4 regions of the Peribacillus sp. ACCC06369 genome follow, and region 3 is predicted to be linked to each of the others. Evidence: predicted binding sites of a transcription regulator. Region 3 holds the regulator's gene; each other region holds the start of a gene.
What was found. Region 3 encodes Rex, which represses fermentation and respiration genes when NADH is low (regulators of the CRP and FNR family bind a similar motif). Its sites were predicted from a motif close to TTGTGAAATATTTCACAA; they were not measured.
Positions count from the first base shown of each region.

Region 1: QUF78_RS22665 (helical membrane plugin domain-containing protein) is a predicted target of Rex. The motif match lies at 3,567-3,584, and genes of this name have one in related genera.
Region 2: qoxA (cytochrome aa3 quinol oxidase subunit II) is a predicted target of Rex. The motif match lies at 3,576-3,593, and genes of this name have one in related genera.
Region 4: QUF78_RS14090 (nitrate/nitrite transporter) is a predicted target of Rex. The motif match lies at 1,957-1,974, and genes of this name have one in related genera.

Region 1 covers NZ_JAUCEN010000002.1:4,473,921-4,479,075, reverse strand. Annotated here, with positions in the region: gene QUF78_RS22685 (MFS transporter) at 1-529, shown strand, start outside; gene hxlA (3-hexulose-6-phosphate synthase) at 526-1,158, shown strand; gene hxlB (6-phospho-3-hexuloisomerase) at 1,155-1,706, shown strand; gene QUF78_RS22670 (NAD(P)/FAD-dependent oxidoreductase) at 1,865-3,046, opposite strand; gene QUF78_RS22665 (helical membrane plugin domain-containing protein) at 3,086-3,517, opposite strand; gene QUF78_RS22660 (hypothetical protein) at 3,853-4,023, shown strand; gene QUF78_RS22655 (DJ-1/PfpI family protein) at 4,634-5,155, opposite strand, start outside.
Region 2 covers NZ_JAUCEN010000002.1:525,815-530,969, reverse strand. Annotated here, with positions in the region: gene qoxC (cytochrome aa3 quinol oxidase subunit III) at 1-504, opposite strand, end outside; gene qoxB (cytochrome aa3 quinol oxidase subunit I) at 504-2,450, opposite strand; gene qoxA (cytochrome aa3 quinol oxidase subunit II) at 2,524-3,456, opposite strand; gene QUF78_RS03320 (hypothetical protein) at 4,542-4,856, opposite strand; gene QUF78_RS03315 (S1C family serine protease) at 5,125-5,155, opposite strand, start outside.
Region 3 covers NZ_JAUCEN010000002.1:311,496-316,650, reverse strand. Annotated here, with positions in the region: gene groES (co-chaperone GroES) at 1-131, opposite strand, end outside; gene QUF78_RS02430 (CPBP family intramembrane glutamic endopeptidase) at 468-1,193, shown strand; gene QUF78_RS02425 (YdiK family protein) at 1,190-1,402, shown strand; gene QUF78_RS02420 (redox-sensing transcriptional repressor Rex) at 1,431-2,093, opposite strand; gene moaC (cyclic pyranopterin monophosphate synthase MoaC) at 2,124-2,630, opposite strand; gene QUF78_RS02410 (ABC transporter ATP-binding protein) at 2,762-4,681, shown strand; gene tsaD (tRNA (adenosine(37)-N6)-threonylcarbamoyltransferase complex transferase subunit TsaD) at 4,960-5,155, opposite strand, start outside.
Region 4 covers NZ_JAUCEN010000002.1:2,724,316-2,729,470, forward strand. Annotated here, with positions in the region: gene nirB (nitrite reductase large subunit NirB) at 1-556, opposite strand, end outside; gene QUF78_RS14090 (nitrate/nitrite transporter) at 614-1,819, opposite strand; gene QUF78_RS14095 (ribonuclease H-like YkuK family protein) at 2,404-2,946, shown strand; RNA gene ssrS (6S RNA) at 3,105-3,291, opposite strand; gene QUF78_RS14105 (UDP-N-acetylmuramoyl-L-alanyl-D-glutamate--2,6-diaminopimelate ligase) at 3,406-4,887, opposite strand.

The DNA of each region.
Region 1 (5,155 bases), 4.2 Mb from region 3:
CATGTGGCTGCCGTCCATTATTAAACAGGCATCCAATATGGATATAGTAGCAACGGGCTGGCTTTCATCCGGACCTTACTTATTAGCGGTCATTTCAATGTTGACACTATCCTATTATTCGGATAAAACATTGAATCGAAAAACGTTCGTTTGGACATCGCTGCTAGTGGGGGCCATCGCATTCTTCGGATCCTTCATGATCGGCACATCGAATTTCTGGCTTTCATATGCACTGTTGGTCATTGCTGGCGGTGCGATGTATGCCCCGTATGGACCGTTCTTTGCCATCATTCCTGAAATACTTCCAAGGAATGTTGCTGGCGGAGCAATGGCCCTGATTAACAGCATGGGGGCGCTTGGCTCATTTGTAGGTGCCTATTTCGTCGGATATTTAAACGGATTGACTGGCGGGCCTGGAGCATCCTATATTTTCATGGCGGGATCTTTATTGATTTCAGCGTTACTGACATTGATGGTTAAAAAGCCAGCGGTTACATCAGTCAAGCAAATGGAGGTGGTTTCGTCTTGAAAATTCAGCTGGCGTTGGATCGCATGAATATGGGGGAAGCCATTGAAATGGCACGAACCGTGGAATCTTCGATTGATTGGATCGAAGTGGGGACTTCCCTGATCAAAGAGTTCGGAACGAATAGCATCAAAGAAATGAGAAAACACTTTCCCGATAAAAAGATTGTTGCAGACATGAAGACGATGGACAATGCGGCTTACGAAATGGATCTTTGCTTTCAAGGCGGGGCCGATGTAGCTACGGTAATGGGGGCTGCATCAGATGTAACCATCCAAAAATGTCTGGAAAAGGCACTTGAATACAATGGGCAGATCATGATTGATTTATTGAATGTATCCAATTCCCGGCTTGAACAGTTACGGATTTACAATCAGGCGATTTTCTGTGAGCATGTAAGCAAGGATAGCCAGGAGATAGCTGATCATGCCATGATCCATATGAGAAATCACGCTGGATCCATGAGCGCGGCTGCAGGAGGGATCACACTTTCATCCTTGCCTGTAATGATCAGGCGGGGTGTAGATGTCTTGATAATTGGCTCGGCGATTACACAAGCAAAAAATCCAGCAGAAGCTGCACGTCTATTTAAGGAAACGATGAATGGGGAGAAAGGTGTGAAGAAAGTTTGAAAAAAGAAATTGCGGTTATTTTAGCAGAAGTGAACGGTGTATTTCACAAAATGGACGGAACGGAAACGGATGAGCTCCTAAAGCAGTTACAGTCGGAAAACAGGATTTTTATCGTAGGTGAAGGAAGGTCGGGCTTCATGGCTAAAGCCTTTGCGATGCGATTGATGCATCTCGGCTTAAACGTTTATGCAGTCGGCGAAACGATTACGCCTTCTATTGCAAAAGGCGATCTAATCATAGCCATTAGCGGTAGCGGCTCGACGAAAAGTGTGATTTCGGTTGCGGTAAAAGGCAGGGAAATGGGATGCAAGGTGTTTTCCATCACGACGAATGATCAATCCGATTTAGCGAATGTCTCGCATGAGGTCTTGTTGATTCCAGCTGCAACGAAAAATCGCTTGGACCATGAAACGAAAAGCGTCCAGCCGTTAAGCTCATTGTTTGATCAATGCGTACATGTTTTATGTGATGCAGTTTGCTTGGACTATTCATTAACCCAGTCCATAAGCCATGAGCTCACTTATTCCAAACATAGTAATGTAGAGTGAAATAAGGCGGGCCCCCTTCAAGTAGGGGGCCCGCCTTTTCTGTAGGCCATCAATAAAAAGTTAATCCTAGTGAAATAAAAATGCCCTTTACTCCCAATGACCGGGAATAAAGGGCATGTACCGCGGACATGTAAATGCATGTCAACGGCTATTATAAATTAATAAGCCAAGCTGAATAGGGCTTTGATGTGTGATAGATAGCGAATATTACTTGCTTCTTTCATCAATGTAGCTGGCAGACCTTTTAGGGAAGTGTTATTGGCTCCAACGGTTGCCACCGCATCCTTACGGCCAAGGCTCGCAAGTGTACCTGAGTTTACAGGTGAAAATTCTTCAAGTTTCTTGCCTTCAAACGCTGCATAAAGGTTATATCCAACAAGCTCACCCATTTGCCAAGCATTTTGTGCAGTAGGAGCGTATGGACGTCCGCCTTCTGGAGGGAAAGCAAGGGCACTGTCCCCGACGACGAATACATCATTATGGGATTTGGATTGCAAATACTCATTGACGGCCGCTTTGCCGCGATCCACTTCAAGGCCTGATTCGCCTACGATAGGAAGGGCTGCGACTCCGCCTGTCCAAACAAGCGTATTGGCAACGATCGTTTGTCCATCTTTCAATTCGATTTGGTTTCCTTTAACACCCGTAACAGGCAGACCTGTCAAGAATTCAACGCCGCGTGCTTCCAAGCTTGTCATGGCACGTTCGATTAAGTGATCAGGCAGGACCGGTAGGATTTTTGGACCAGCTTCCACAAGCTTGATTTTCAAGTCCTTGAAGTCCACTCCGAACTTTTTGGCGATTTTAGGGAAATGATCCACGATTTCACCGATTAACTCGACGCCCGTCAAGCCGCCGCCGCCGATCACGATTGTTGCGTCCGCTTCATTATTCGTTTGTGCATATTCGCGGATGCGATCTTCGATATGTTTGTAAATCTTGTTTGCATCATTTACGGATTTCAAGACCATGCTGTTTTCCTCAAGTCCCGGAATGCCGAAGAATCCTGTTTGGCTTCCCAAAGCAACAACCAGGGCATCATAAGATAAAGTGGAGCCATTGGAAAGCTTCACTTCTTTTTTATCGACTGAGAAAGACTCCACTTTGGAAATGGCAAGGTCGATATCTTTTCCTTTAAAAAGCTTTTCCAAAGGAATGGAAACAGCTTGTTCAGAAATGGATCCGCCTGCAAGACGGTGCAATTCGGTGATGATTTGGTGCGTTGGAAATTGGTTCACCACTGTAACCTGCACTTCATCCTTCTTGTAATATTCACGTACGGATAAGGCAGATAGTAATCCAGCATAACCTGCACCTAAGATGACGATTTGTTTTGACATAGTTAATCCCCCGTCCTTACTGATTGAAAGTTTATCAAATTATTTTTGGTTTTTACGTTCTGAAGAGACTTCAAGAAAAGCTTGGGCGAAACGGAAAAGCTTTTGCGCTTGCGGGTCTTTCATCATTCTTAACAGACCAAAAAGACCGATCACATCATTATTCACTTCAGCGCGATCCTTAGCTTCAATGGAAGTGGCCGCAAGCCCTTTCACTGAATCGACCACAGGTCCTGCGATCTCCGAAATGGCGCTGACCGTATCCTTTTTCAAAACATCATCAGTCGCTACTGATTGAGCAAAATCATAAGACTTTGTTAAAATATTCACTATCTCAGTCAGCTTTGGTAACTGCTCAACTAAAGTGTTCAAGGATTCCTGAACCTCAGGCTTTAATAATTGGTCCAGTACATCTAATTGTTTTTGGCGGTCATTAAGTTGTTCAGTCTGTGATTGGGTAATCGTTTCTGACATATCCAATTCTCCTTTACAATAAGCATTTTGTTAAAATAATTAGAAAAACTTGTAAAATATTGCACAAAGTGCAACACGAAAAAAATACTTTTAAAAATTAAATAAAAGCTATCCTTTAGTATATCCCTTTAGCTTCATGAAAACAGCTGATTTTTTAAAAATATCCATAAAATAAGCTTTTCCTTCATATTTAAAGGATCTAACCAAATGGAAGGTCTTATGTATGTCCTGAGATTTTTAACTAAAATGGACTATTTTGTAAAATGTCTATCGTCGTCGCCTGTCATACATATTTCCTTCTTTATCTGCCATCCTAAATGATGGAGGTGAATATTGTGACTGATTCAGAATCTAAACTTGTAGAAGAGAATAATGATAAGAAGCATAATAAACTGGTTGGCAATATGGAATATACGAAAGCGCAACTATTGGAAGGCATGAATGGAATTTCTGAAGTTTACCTCAAAAACAGTGAGGAAGGCACATCGGAAACATCTGATAAATAATAATTTCGTAAGCATAGCGAACCAGTTATGCTTACTTAGTGTTGCTCATTTTTGTAAAAAAAACTCCTCAATCCTCACTATGCAGCTGTTCGGATATTCTGAAAGTTAACTCTTAGCTTCGCTGACTGGCGAAGTCCATTAGATTCGACAGTTATTTATAGATTAATCTTTTAAATCACCGACCATTTTAAGGCGATGGCAGACCTAAATCAAAAACCAGTTATATCAATTATTTCTTATTGATATGACTGGTTTTTTCATTTCATCATTCATCTTGTTCCGTTTTTTGGCCTTCGGAACCCTCAGACTGTATACAATTTGGACGTTGATTTCCGCTCAAGAAACTTGCTTTCCGCGGGCGGTCCGGGAGCCTCCTCGGCTTGCGCCTGCGGGGTCTCCCCTAGACGCGCTTTTCCCGCAGGAGTCTCGCGCCTTCCTCTCCAATCAACTTTGTGAAGGTGTTGCTTTTGGTCATTGGTTCGGAATTATTTGATGAAAGATACGTTTTCCGCCCCCTTTCTCCTACGCCTACAGTCTTTTCAAATAGAACCGTGTGAATGAGTGTCAGCCAACCGCTGGATTTTCTTATTCATTAGGATAAGAACCATTCTTAATGGAAACCCATCAATTCCTTCACATGTTTACAATTCTCTTCGGAAGTGAGCATTTCCAAGAGCGTGAAGGCAACATCGAATGCTGTTGAAGGATTGTAGGATGTAATGATATTATCAGTGACGACAATCGGTTCATTAACGACAATCGCACCAAAATCTTTTAGCTGACCCTGTCTCTTACTAGTTGGATGATTGTACGTAGTGGCTTTTCTTCCATTCAATATCCCGCTTTTTCCTAATGGTAGAGAACCTACACAAATCGTTGCTATGATTTTGTTCTTATTGTGAAAATACTTTATAACATCAAGAAACCTCTGATCATATGCATCATCATAGAAACCGGCTTCTTCAAAGCCTCCAGGAATGGCCAAAGCATCGAAGTCATCTAGATTTACTTGATCGATGGTCAATTCGGGCTGCACGATGAAATTCCATGTGCATTTCAATTGTTCATGAAGTCCCACCGTAACCAGATCAGTGGTACCATCACCCTCCAATTTATTCCATCCCAATACATC
Region 2 (5,155 bases), 210 kb from region 3:
TGTTGTTTCTGGAGTCATACCGCGCTTTTTAATCTGCAAGACGATGAAGGTTCCCCAGAATAAACCAAGTGTAACGTGAGCTCCATGCGTACCTAGTAATGTAAACAAACTAGATAAGAAAGCACTTGTTTGAATGGTTGCTCCTTCATGTACATACTCAACGAATTCATAAATTTCGACTCCCAAGAAGCCTAAACCAAGAATAAGGGTGATAATGAAGAAACCAATCGTTGCTTTCTGCCTGCCAAGTCTCATTGCATTGATTCCAAGACCTATGGTAAAACTACTAGTTAAAAGAAAGATTGTTTGAAACATTAAGGTTGGGACTTTAAAAAGATGTTCCCCTGTTGGACCATTTCCAGTTCCATCAACCAATACAAAATAAGTGGCGAACAGTGTAGCGAAAAGAGCTATTTCTGCCCCAAGGAAAATCCAAAATCCAAAAATCTTTAAGCGATTTTCTTCCGTGCTATATTCTAGTGGCAGCGAGTTATCTATTTTCATTACTTAGCACCTCGCAATTTATTTTCAGTTTCTTCGATCTCTTCAACAGAGATATAACGTCCGTGATCTTTTTCGAATGAACGGTGAATCATACAAGCAAAGATACCGACCGTTGCAATGATTGCAATGATCCACATGCTGAATACCATTGCAAAGCCCCAAACGAAGAAGATACAGCTCATGATAAACGGCACGCCACTGTTATTTGGCATATGAATCTTTTCTACTTTACCACCAAATAATTTAAAGCCCTTTTTCTTAGAATCCCAGAATGCTTCTGTAGAATCAACTGTAGGCACAATTGCAAAGTTATATTCTGGAATTGGTGTATGGGTAGCCCACTCTAGAGAACGTGCATCCCATGGATCGTTTGAAATATTTCTTGATGCATAACGAGTGCTCCAATAGATATTGTACACAATAAGTGCAAAACCTATTGCTAAGCCAATTGCTCCAACGAAAGAAAGCATATTCAATGGACCATAGCCCGTTGATTCAGAGTACGTATACATACGACGTGCCTGCCCATCTAAACCAGTGATGAACATCGGGAAGAATGTTACATTAAAGCCGATTGTAATGAACCAGAACGACCATTTCCCAATTTTTTCGCTCAACATGAAGCCAAACATTTTTGGCCACCAGTACGTAAAACCAGCAAGTACGGCAAATACAGTACCAGGGATTAAAACGTAATGGAAGTGAGCTACTAAGAACATTGTATTGTGGTATTGGTAGTCAGCACTCGCCATTGCAAGCATAACCCCAGTTACCCCACCGAGAGTGAAAATCGGAATGAAAGCTAACGAGTATAACATTGGGACGGTAAAAACGATTTTACCTTTCCAAAGTGTGAACAACCAGTTGAAAATCTTAACACCGGTCGGAACGGCAATTGCCATTGTGGTAATCGAGAAGATACCATTAACCATTGCACCGTGACCCATTGTATAGAAATGGTGAGCCCATACAATGAAAGATAGAGTAGAAATAGCTACCATGGAGATAACCATCGAATTATATCCGTACAGGTTACGACGTGCAAATGTCGAAATGATTTCACTGTAAATACCGAAAGCTGGAAGTATTACTATATAAACTTCAGGATGTCCCCAAACCCAGAACAAGTTCGCCCAAAGCATATCGCTACCGCCATTGGCCATCGTAAAGAATTGAGTTCCGAATAGACGATCCATTGTCATCAACGCAAGTGCCACTGTCAATACAGGGAAAGCGAAAACGATAATGAAGTTTGTGATCAAGATAGACCATGTGAACATTGGCATTTTCATTAAGTTCATGCCAGGTGCTCTCATTTTCAAGATTGTTACGATAAAGTTGATACCAGTCAGTAATGTACCGATACCAGCTATTTGAATTGCAATCGCGTAATAGTTCGAACCAACTGATTCACTGAAATCATTACTTGCCAGCGGGAAGTAAGATGTCCAACCTGCATCAGGAGAACCACCAACTACGAAAGAGATGTTAAATAGCATTGCCCCCATGAAGAATAACCAGAAGCTTACTGCGTTTAGACGTGGGAATGCTACGTCACGCGCTCCAATTTGTAATGGTGTGACAATGTTCATTAACCCAATGATAAATGGCATAGCCATGAACAGGATCATGACAACCCCATGTGTTGTAAATACCTCATTATAATGCTGCCCATCCAAAAGACCGTTATCTGGAATAGCCGTTTGAGCACGCATCATGAGAGCATCAACGCCACCACGGAAGAGCATAAGCAGTGCTGCCAAGATGTACATGATACCAATACGTTTATGGTCAACCGTTGTTAACCACTCACGCCATAAGTAACCCCATTTTTTAAAATAGGTAATTCCGGCAACAACCGCAATCATGGTTAAGCCAATGGCAACCATGGATGCATAAATCGCAGGACTTGGATGAGGTACGGCAAATCGATCAAAGTAATCCATACTTTTGTGACTCCTTTCAGGAAAATATTCCTTATCTTGTAAACTTAGATGTTTTATCGAACGAAATTAATTCTTAGTGATCATGATTCATGTTGCTGTGTTCTGAATGTTCCTCGTGTGAATCCTTGGAATCACTTTCTTCAGTATCAGAAGATCCGTGGTTACCATGACCAGCATGTTCCCCTTCAGGAGCTGGAGAAAACTCTAAGTGAGTTCCAGTGTATGTGGATTGTCCCACATGACCAGGTTCTAATAATTCATTGAATTTTTTCTCAGTAATCGGTTCAGCAGTAGCTTTAATTTCATCTACCCACTTATCGTATTCTTTTGCAGACAGTACATTAACGTTAAACGTTTGCTGAGCAAAACCTGAACCACTGAAGTTTGAATTTCGACCCATATACTCTCCTGGCACATCAGCTGCTAAGTGCAACGTATTAACCATGTTCGACATCGCGTATTTTTGTCCTCCAAGTTGTGGAATCCAGAAACTCGAGATTGGACCATAAGAATAAAGTTTAAATTCAATTGGTCGGTTAGTCGGTAAAAACAGATAGTTAACTGTTTCGATATCTTCTTCCGGATAACTAAAATGCCACTTCCAGTTGGAAGATGAAGCGTAAATAATTAAAGGTTCTTGATCTCCGTATCCTTTAGGTGTTGCCTCAACTTCATTTGTTGTTTTAACAGTAACAACGGATAGGAAAGCGACGATTAAAATTGGGATCGCTACCCAAATTATTTCAAGAACCTTACTTCCTTCAATATGAGGTGGTTCATAATCATCACGCTGTTTGGAAGCACGATATTTCATTATCATGAAGATATACAGTACCATAACGACAAGGACGACAAAGGCCATTGTCCATATCGAAATCATAATAACATCTGCTTGTGTTGCAGCTACTGGCCCTTTAGGGTCCAAGACCATTAATGGGTTATCGCAACCGGTTAGCACAGTGGCAATTGTAAAAAGTATAGTTAATAGAGCCCATTTTATTTTCATAGTACTACCCCTTTCTTACATATTAAAATTCCTATTGGTAATTATTCGGACAAAGTGTTACCATGTTCACAAACCCCGACATACCAATATTAATCCCAAGTGTAAAAAAAGACAATATAAAGTGACATCTGTCACATAAAGTTCATTAAAGAGCAGTAAGAAGATGGTAAATGAACTGAAATGTTCGAAAATCTTCAGCAAATGAAATATAATAAATGTTTAATAACTTACCTACGGAAACTTCACTTATCAGTACAGGATTGCAGATAGAACTGATCCACTTTCCGTTTAATATTACTCTAATATAATGAAATAAAATTTTCACATTATATTCACCGCGTTTATTTCCTCAAGACTTATAAAGATTATGAATTATATTACCTATCTTGTTAATTAGGTATCTATCGTTGGAAAACATGATTTAAAGCGGATTTTTTTCACTCGGCCATGGAAGTTTTTAAATGGTAGCCGCATTGTACACGATCTTGCATCCATGCTTCAATACCCTAATGATCCAACACAGGTCATTATTATATATATATAAGGAAACAACGAGCGTGAAATGTAATTGGGTTCTTTCTCCTCGCAATACTTATTTTATTGCCCTGTCAGTATTCCTAAACAGCCGTTTAGCAGTAGTCGTGGGGTGAAGTAATTCAGGGGTCAATCAACCTGTTGCAACTGTTCAAGTTTATCAGTCAGAGGACAGGACAAAAACCATTTTTTAATAAGTACATTTGGTGTTCAATCAACTCCACCTTTTGGAAACTCTTTACTCAATACCCCCATATTGATACGTGCTTCCCTTTTGTATCTTCAGGTAAAAACACATAAAAAAACCCACGAAAAAAGGACTTTTTAAAAGTGTCCTTTTCTCGTGGATATAGTTCAAAATTCAAGGTGAGAACTTCCTGGCGTGCAGGCAGTTTGGTTTGGATGTACAAGCAACACACAGGATGAAAGCGCATTCAATACTTGGGGTTAAATTGGCTCAGATTCTGCAAGCCAACGAACAACTCGTTTTGTTCATCCATACAAGTGAATCTGATGATAGAAAGCCAGTTTATTACGCTAAATTCCTCGTTTTAGTTACTGAATTCTGTACTTCTTTTTGTTTGAGTTTTAGCCTTTGATTTCATTTTTATGATTTTAGTCGTTTCCGATTCAATTCTTTTGCCTTTATGTGTATTCATTACCATTTCTTCTGTCAGGACAAAAAATATACCAACTAGAAAAATGGCAGCTGCGCTTAGTGTGATGGCGATTCCAACAGCGGTAAATATATAATCCTTATTGTAATCGCTTACAAAAAAACTTAAAGCAAAAATAATAATTCCGATTACGCAACCTGTGCCCGATACCCATTTCACTGCATCCAACATCTTCTGATTAGCTTCCATAATTTCATCCCCTTTCTTTCTATTTTATGACATTTCACAAATTTGTCAAATCTTTTCTATTTTTTAACATATCCATAATGTAAACCTTGACAAATAGAATACGCCGCTATTCACTTTTAGGTATTCGAGACTATATGAAAAATCTGATAAACAGTATAAATACACTATCATTTTTTCCGATATCATCACTTTCAATACTATTAAAAACTTTTTAACTACATTTTCAAATAAAAGACCCCTGATGATCAATCAGAGGCCTTCCTTCTATCTATGAGTTTTGCAAGGTTATCGTTACCGTT
Region 3 (5,155 bases):
GTACCAACAGCTACTACCTTACCTTCTTGTGGCTTTTCTTTTGCAGTATCAGGAAGAACAATACCGCTTGCAGTTTTTTCTTCAGATTGAACTAGTTCAATAATAACGCGATCACCTAATGGTTTTAACAAGTGAAACAACCTCCTCATATTCTCTTGATAATTTGTTTCATGATTATTAGCACTCTTCATCATCGAGTGCTAACACATTTATAATATTAAATAAACCGAGCCTTTTTTGCAAGTATCTTATCGAAAATTTTTTATTAATTTCTGATAAATTACGGGTATACTACTTTAGCATAATGATTCTTTTAACAAAGTGACTGAAATGTTTGATTAGGGGTACCTTTAAGTGGTGTTATGCTTCAATATTTGATACCATTTTGGAGTATGCGTTTATTGATTGTCCCCATATTTGGAACGTTCTAAGCGAAATGGGTGACAAAATAAAAGGAGTTTTCATTTTTGAAAAAAGAATATTGGTTCGTCATCATCACTTACATTGCCATGCAATTATCCAGTATCGTTGGGGTACCCATTTTCATGCTGATCGGGTCTTCAACTGGAATGCCTGCTGATGAACTCCAAGTGAAGTCTGCAGCATACTGGATCGTATTCAGCTTTCTCGTTGCTCTATCCTTGATTCTTTTTTTAATAAGAAAAGATATGAGGGAAAAGGTGGACACAAGGAATCAAGACTCTATTCCCATGTCCATATTATGGGCAATAGCAGGAGTGTTCATGGCTCTTTTTGCGCAAAGCATTGCCGGGAGCATTGAACAGATGCTTGGGGTGGAGCCTGAATCTGAAAATACGCAGCAGCTCATTTCACTCATTTACCAAGTCCCCATGGTCATTTTCGTCACTTCAGTAATTGGACCTATATTGGAAGAAATCATTTTCCGGAAAATCATTTTCGGATCACTTCATAAACGCTTTAACTTCTTTATTTCAGCTTTACTCAGTTCAGTTATTTTCGGCTTGGCGCATGGTGAATTGGAACATCTTCTTTTATATTCGGCAATGGGCTTCACCTTTGCTTTCCTTTATGCGAAAACGGGCCGCATCATCGTGTCCATTAGCGCTCATGTTGCGATGAATACGCTTGTTATCATCCTTCAAGTGGTATATCGGAAAGATATTGAGAAGATGATAGATACTGCACAGGCATTCATCGGAGGTTTATTATGAAACGTCAATCACCATTATTCATGGGCATCATCTATGCAGGCTTAGGAGCTCTTTTTACCGCTATCGCGATTCAAACCGTCAGTTCTACAGGATGGGGAATCTTTGCCTACATACTTGTACTGATCGCGACCCTGGACTTTGGATCGGGATTACGCATGATCATGCTTCACTTTAAGATTAAAGCCGCCCAAAAAAATAAGAAAAAATAAAAAACGCTGCTATGATGCAGCGTTTTTTTCATTCCTCCAATGCAGCTTCTTCCATTACAGGATAATGTTTCAGAAAATAGATGAGCGACTGAAGCTCCACAGCCAGGTCAATGTGGTGAACCCTTATGGATGGAGGTACTGTCAGCCGTGCAGGTGTGAAATTCAATATTCCTTTTATATCGGCTTTGACTAGACGATCGGTTATCGTCTGGGCTACCTGGGCAGGCACTGTCAAAATAGCCGCAGTAATATTATTTTCCTGCAATAGTGTATCGATTTGATCCATATGGTAGATTGGCACATCAGCTATTTGCTTGCCGACCTTATCTTCAGAGACTTCGAATGCCATTTCAATCTTCGTATTATTATTTTTCATGAAATTGTAATTTAAAAAAGCGGTCCCTAAATTTCCTACCCCGATTAAAGCGACTTTTGTCAATTCATCCTGATCTAGTGTTTTTCTAAAGAAGGATAATAAATAATTGACATTGTAGCCGTAGCCTTTTTTCCCAAGCGCGCCAAAGTAGGAAAAATCACGGCGAATGGTAGCAGAATCCACTTTTACGGCTTCGCTTAGCTCTGCCGAGGAAACTCTTTGTTTGCCTGAGGAATGTAAGTTTTTTAAAAATCGATAATACAATGGCAACCTTTTGGCTGTTGCCTGCGGTATCTTTGGGTCATGGTTCATCATTCTTCCCCGCCTTCACACATGCTTTTCAACTTAATCTCTATCTGTTTGTTTTACTTGTCTTTTATAATCGTTGCTAGAAAATCCGCCTGTTTTCTCCACTAAGAATGTAGGCCCGATTACCATTCCCTTATCAATGGCCTTACACATGTCATAAACAGTCAAGGCAGTCACGGATGCAGCTGTTAACGCTTCCATTTCCACACCTGTACTCCCTTTTGTCTTAGCTTCCGTTTCAATCCTAAGCCTATATCCTTGATCTTCCTTTTCCCAATCAAAGGCTATATTGACCCCTTGCAGAGCAATGGGGTGGCACATCGGAATTATATTGGATGTATTCTTGCTGGCCATTATTCCTGCAACTTGTGCAACAGCCAGTACATCACCCTTTTTCAATTTCTGGTTCGTGACCAATTCATATATTTCATCGTTCAATAAAATGCTCGATTGAGCTATAGCCGTCCGGGTTGTTTCAGGCTTAGCACTCACATCAACCATTTTGGCCCTGCCTTGCTCATTAAAATGCGTTAAGTCTCCCATTTAAGTAACCCCTCCTAAATCATACACTATTATTCCACTTTATGTAACAGCTTGTTTTAGCTTGGAACCAAGCTGTTGCCGATAATAACTAAAATACGTTACACTAACAATAATCAATTGAGGTGAAATCTATGATTTTATTACAAATCAATCAACTATCGAAATATTATGGAGCTGAACTTATTTTATCAAATATGAAGCTCGAAGTTCAAAATAAAGATCGAATTGCACTTGTTGGCCGTAACGGCGCCGGGAAATCCACTCTGCTAAAAATCATAGCCGGGCAGATTTCCCATGATGGCGGTGAAATAATCAAACCAAAAGGCGTCACCATCGGATATATGGCCCAGGATACGGGACTGGAATCGGAACTTACCATTTGGGATGAGATGCTGACAGTATTCAAGGACCTTATAGAGCAAGAAAAAGAACTGCGTCGCCTTGAGGCCGATATGGCCAGACCTGACATCTTTGAAAACGAAGTAATTTACCAAAAAGTGTTGAATGAATATGACACTTTGATGGTAGCATTCAAGGAAAAGGGCGGTTATCAATATGAAGCGGATATCCGTTCCGTATTGCATGGACTTCAGTTTGCTGACTTTGACTATTCTACCCCAATTTCCACTTTAAGCGGTGGGCAAAAAACTAGACTTGCTTTAGGGAAACTGCTTTTAAGGAAACCGGATATATTGATTCTGGATGAGCCAACGAACCATTTGGATATCGAAACGCTCTCTTGGCTTGAGCAATATTTACAAGGCTACCAAGGAGCTGTTCTTATTGTTTCCCATGACCGCTATTTTCTAGATAAAGTCGTAAACCAGGTATATGAAATTTCCCGGAACAACATGAAAAAATACTATGGTAATTATAGTTCTTACCTAGAGGGCAAAGCGGAAGATTATGAGCGGGACATGAAGCTTTTCGAGAAACAACAAGGGGAAATCGAAAAGCTTCGCGACTTTGTCCAACGCAATATCACAAGGGCTTCCACCACGAAAAGAGCACAAAGCAGACGCAAACAGCTCGAAAAGATGGATGTATTGGACAAGCCGCAAGGTGATGAAAAATCCGCAAATTTTTCATTCCAGATTGAAAAGCAAAGCGGAAATGAAGTGCTTCACCTTCAGGACCTGGCTATCGGCTACGAAGGGGAAATGGTATCAAAAAATATAAATTCCCGGATGACAAAAGGAGAGAGCATAGCTCTTGTTGGCCCAAATGGCGTTGGGAAATCAACGTTATTGAAAACGATCATCTCTAGACTGCCTGCACTTTCCGGGGATTTCCGTTTCGGAACGAACGTCGAAGTCAGTTACTACGATCAGGAACAGGCTAACCTTGTTTCCAATAAACGCGTACTCAATGAATTATGGGATGACTATCCCCTTAAACCGGAAAAGGACATACGCACCGTACTCGGTAATTTCCTTTTTAGCGGGGACGATGTTTTAAAAACCGTTTCCACACTAAGCGGCGGCGAAAAGGCACGGCTTGCTCTAGCCAAAATGATGATGGAAAAAGGGAACTTTTTAATTCTTGATGAACCAACGAACCATTTAGACCTCGATAGTAAATTGGTGCTTGAAAACGCATTGATCGATTATCCGGGAACTATTCTTTTCGTTTCACATGACCGTTATTTCATTAATCGGATAGCAACGAAAGTGATCGAGCTCTCCAAAGACGGCAACGAAGAATTCCTCGGTGATTATGATTACTATGTGGAGAAGAAACAGGAGCAAGCGGAAATCAAAGCACTTGAACAGGAGAATCAAGCGAAAACCTTAGATGTATTCGTAGAAAAAACAAATTATAAAATCGATAAAGAAGCAAAAAAAGCCGAACGTCAGCGAAAACGGCGCATTGAGGATATCGAGGCTGCCATGGAGCTTCTTGAAACCGAAATAAACGAGTATAATGAACTTCTTTGTGACCCAAATGTTTTCCAAGATCATGAGAAAGTAATGGAAGTCCAAACAAAGCTTGATAAAGCACAGGAAAAATTGGACCGGCTTCTCGAAGAATGGGCTGAGCTGGAAGAATGACAATTGACCGAGTCAAATGACTCGGTCTTTTCTTTTTCATGTAAAATGGTTCAGAAAGTTATCCACAAACTTGTTAACAAATCACTTACCGTTCACTAGGCATTAATTTGAGTTATACACATTATCCACAGAAACATATCCACTTATCCACAAAACCACCCATTTATACACACCCAGTATGATTATCAAAAAAACTTTATCCACAGAATATTCTATTTTTTTATTAAACACGATAAAAAGGCAGGATGCCGAAGTTCGGAATCCTGCCTTCTCGTCAATCAAAATACTTCTATATCCAATCCAGGATTTCCGTTCAAATCCAATCCAGAGCGCTTTCCTTTTTCAAACATGACACTGCCAGCAGCACCGATCATGGCCGCATTGTCCGTACAAAGGTAGAGGGGCGGAATCGATATATCCATAGGTAAATCCTTAAAAGCTTCCGTTAACGCTTCCCTCAGGCCTTTATTTGCC
Region 4 (5,155 bases), 2.4 Mb from region 3:
CAAGCTGCCTTTCCATTAAGTGTTCAGCAATATGAACAACATTCACTTCCATGCCAAGGTTTAACAGCCCTCTCGCTGCTTCTAAACCTAATAAACCGCCTCCAATGACGACTGCCTTTTTATACTTCCGTGAATTTTCAATCATCTTTTGGCAATCTTCAATCGTCCGAAATGCAATAACCCCTTCTTTATCAACACCGGTAACAGGAAGAATAAATGGGACAGAACCTGTAGCAATTATGAGCTTATCGTAGTAAACTTCCCTTCTTTTGTCTGTTTTTATCTTTTGAGTTTCTTTATCGATTTTCACGACCGTTTCACCCGTGAACAATTGGATATTATGCTTCGTATACCAGTTTCGTTCATTTATCGCGATATCTTCAAACGAATTGTTTCCTTGAAGCACAGTCGACAATAAGATTCGATTATAGTTAACGTGTGGTTCACTTCCGAAAATAGTAATCTCGAAAGCATTTGGATCATTCATTATGATCGCCTCAACGCATCGTAATCCCGCCATTCCGTTCCCAATTAAGACCAGTTTTTGTTTATACATTTTATCCCCCCAAAAAACAAGTAATGAAATAAGCCAATAAAAGTAGTAAACATGGTTCTAAATCTTAACTGAATTCTTTCCGAGTACCCACGTTTTTCTCCATGAAAGCTGAGCTAGAACCAGGATTAGTAACGCCACGATTCCAATTACGGAAAATACTAAAAATCCTGTAGCGTATGTCCCAGTTATCTGTTTCAACGTTCCTAGTATGTTTGGAACCAAGAATCCGCCAACGCCTCCGGCAGCTCCTACAATTCCTGTAATGAAACCAATTTCTTTAGAAAATCGCTGTGGAACTAACTGAAAGACAGCCCCGTTACCCATACCGAGAAATAACATTCCGATAAACAGTAAAATCGTAACGGTAGAAAAAGAATAAAGAAAACTAATACCGAACATACATAATGTTAGTCCAATAAATAAAAACATTAGCAGTTTAACTCCACCTATTTTATCGGCAATAAAGCCTCCGACGGGACGAAAGAAACTTCCGGCGATGACACATAATGTAACAAATTCCCCTGCCCTTATTCGTGTTAACCCATATTCATCAACAAAAAAGATGCTTAAAAAGCTAGTGAACCCAACAAATCCCCCAAAAGTCACACTGTAGAGAATACAGAAATACCATGTATCTGCTATTTTAAATACTGTGAAATATTCCTTGAGCGGTTTTGCAGGCGGTTGAGATGGTGCGTCTTTTGCGATTAAAATATAAATGACAAACACGATGGTTAATGGAATCAAAGCTAACCCCATAACATTATGCCAGCCAATTGACTCTGCGATACGCGGTCCAAACAGGGTCGCAAACAGAGTTCCGCTGTTACCGGCTCCCGCAATGCCCATCGCAAGACCCTGCAAATGAGGGGGATACCAGCGACTAGCCATTGGAAGTGCTGCAGCAAAGCTTGCACCAGCCACTCCTAGCAAAATCCCAATTAAATAGAGCTCCGCTAAACTTTCTCCGAATAACCATCCCCAAAAAAGTGGAATCATCGTAACAAGCATCCCGCCGATCGAGGTTTTCCGTGGACCGATGCGATCAGTCAAAAAACCAAGAACGAGCCGGAAAAACGAGCCTCCCAAAATCGGAATAGCTACAATCAAACCTTTTTCAGCTGGCGAAAGACCGAAATCCTTTGTAATATAGACACCGAGCGCACCCAATAATACCCAAATCATAAAACTAATATCAAAATAAAGGAATGAAGCTAATAATGACGGTGCATGACCGCTTTTTTTCAATTCAGTTATTTTCATTTTCATCTCTCCTATACTTTATTAATTGAATATTCGTTTATTTTACTCTTATAAAAGCGAGAATTCTTTGTTTATGTGAGAAAACATTACACACTTTTTTTGAAAGTTATAAAATTTGAGTACTTTATATTGGTTATTTGTTAAAATTTTAATAATTTCAATTAGGTTTTCTTCTATAAACATAACTCCGCCATAGGAATTGAATGATATTCGGGTTTCTAAGGTGATATAAAGTCACAAGCTTTAAGTATTTTCCAGTGAAAGACGAGATACACCAAACGAATACTCCAATAAGTTTTTTCGTAATATTCTCCTTACAAAAAAAAGAGAAGAGAAGCCTAATGCACAGGCTTCTCTTCGTTACAAACTCCTCATTCTTAAATCGCAAACATTACATATGTACAAGATTTAGCAATCATAAGCACATCTCATTGTTGAATTACCCTCAAATGATGACCATCATCATTTAACGGCGGGTTCTTCCCACGGCACGAAACAAGGACCTCCTTCATATGATGTGTTATGAGCGGCATGTAGATATTTAATAATCAGATTATATCCGAGGAAAGGTTGGGTGCAATAATATGAAGCAAAATTCAATTCATAACATTCCATTTCAAAATCTTCAAGAAAAAAACATGTCATTCGAAGAGGTATTCGTTCATATTGTAGAATTCATGAAATTAAATCCATCCGGTAACTTTCGATTAATGGTTGGTACAGATTCCCAAGTACATAAAAAACATACGGTTTTCATTACAGGCATCGTAATACGGCAGGTCGGGAATGGTGTATGGGGTTGTATAAGGAAAGTGATGATCCCTAGAAGGATGCTGCATTTACATGAGCGAATTTCCAAAGAATTGTCGTTAACTGAGGAGATTGTATCCATGTTTACGGAGGAAAGGAAAAATCAGTTAATCGATATTGTCTTGCCTGCCGTATATCAAGGGGCAACGTTCATCATGGAAGGCCATATTGATATAGGGATTGGAAAGCGGAACAAAACCAGTGAGTTTGTAAATGAAATGGTAGCAAGGATGGAATCCATGGGAGTGGAACCGAAAATTAAGCCCAATGCCTTCGTTGCCTCAAGTTATGCCAACCGATATACAAAACAAGAGTGATGTCTCCAAAGAAGTAAATCTATGAACAATGGCATTTTCTTCAAAATGCTTTTCGGTTTGGTTTTTCAGACTATAAAGCGGTACATGCAATTCATTTACTGCATTATTGGAAAAACCAAAAAACCGGCCTCGAAGCGAGACCGGTTTCAATATTAAAGATGTAAGCCGCCATTGCCGTACCCAGTAAGAAAGTTTTAAACCACCACTCCTCAAAGTGGGTGTTTGCAGAAACAATCCTGTTGTCCAAGTCAGTGACGAGGCATAACATTCCTGTTTCAATATAAAACTCCCTATTACAGCTTAAAGGTTAAAACTTTATTATCATTACGAACAGAGCAGCTTGTATTATTATATTACCGGAAATCCTCATATCATACAATGTTAATTATCACCATTAACTGGCGATTCAAATATAAAATGGCTTTCGAATGGGAAAGGAAAGCATTCGTTAGTATCAAATTATTGATCAAAATAACCGATAAAATCTCCTTGGTCTTTATTTTGTAGATATAATACCGTTTCTTTGTCAGAAATAGTAGGCAATCCGAAATTTTGTTCATACCTCTCTATACCTTTTCCTGTAATGATAATCCAATCCCCTTCCTTACCTGCGTGTATCGCCTCCTGGATGGCAAAAGTCCTATCTGGAATAACCTTCCCATTCCCAGAAGAGTAATCGCTTTGCAGTTTATTGAGTGACGTTTCCATCACATCAATTCCCTCCGAATTCAAATCATCCATCGTCAAAATCGATACATCACTATGTTCCGATGATACTTTAACCATTTCTGCCCTTTTGGTTGTATCTCGACCACCCCGGAAACCAAAGATATGAAAAATCTTTTCCGCCCCGCATTCTTTGGCAGTTTGAAGCATGTGATGAATGGCATCAGCAGTATGAGCATAATCGATGACTATTGTCGGTCCATCTTCTTTCTTATACATTTCAAATCTTCCTGGCACACCAGAAAATTGTTTTAGTGACATGAGAATTTCCTCTTTTTTGATCGGAAACATCTTCGCTATGGAATACGCTGCGGTTGCGTTATATAAATTATGAAGTCCAGGTAATGGTAATTCAATTTTCACAAAGTCATGATGCTCATTCAATAAAATAAAGGGGGTCGTTGCGGTATTATAATTGGTGATCGTTAAATCGAAGCGATTGGATTTTCCAAATACATAGGTACTGACATTTTTCTCCCGTAAGTATTCTTGTAGTTTTTCTCCCCAGAAATCATCTCCATTAATAATCGCAAGACCATTGGGTTTCAATTTTTCAAAAAGCAGTAATTTAGCCAGGAAATAATCCTCCATCGTACCGTGGAAGTCGAGATGGTCATGATATAAATTCGTGAAGACACAGAAATCAAATTCAATTCCTTCTAAACGATATTGAGCTAAACCATGCGAAGACACTTCCATAATGACAACCATGTCCTTACTGGCAGCCAGCAAGGAATTCAATTCCATGGTACCTGGAGTCGTATTATGGGAATCGACTTTGTTTCCATTGATAATATGCTGTATTGTCCCAATGACGGAACAGGTTACCCCATTCTCTTCTAATATTTGTTGAAGCATATAGCTTGTTGTGGTTTTTCCATTTGTACCCGTAATTCCTATCATTATTTTTTTAATGCTGGGGTCCCCGTAAAACCTTTTCGCGATTGTTCCTAACGCTTTTCGACTGTTCCCCACACGTAGATAAGGAACATCCAATCCCTTAATATCACGTTCGCCTATTACAACCGATGCCCCTAGACGTATTGCATCTTTAATGTAATTATGGCCATCGGCCTTATATCCGTTTACGGCAACAAAAAGGTATCCATTTTTTATTTCTTTAGAATTATCGGTTACCCCTGTGATGGATATATCTTCAATGTCCTTCGGCAAATCCCAGTTTATTTCTTCATTCATTATGTCTTTAAGGATCATTAACTTTTCTCCTTTATCATTTAAGCTATTCACCTATCTGTTGTAATAAATATGACCTTCAAAAATGCATAAGTAACAACAAGCCAATATTAGTATTTACCAGTAGTCTAAAAATAATTGTTTATCCAGAATTTGTTGTTGGTAAAAATATAGCTCCGTTGAGTCTACCGGGATAGATTTTAACCTTGTCACAGAAAAAAAAATAGAAAAGCAGCCAGAATGAACTGCACCCCAATTGTTAGACACATCTAACAATTGGAGGTGCAGT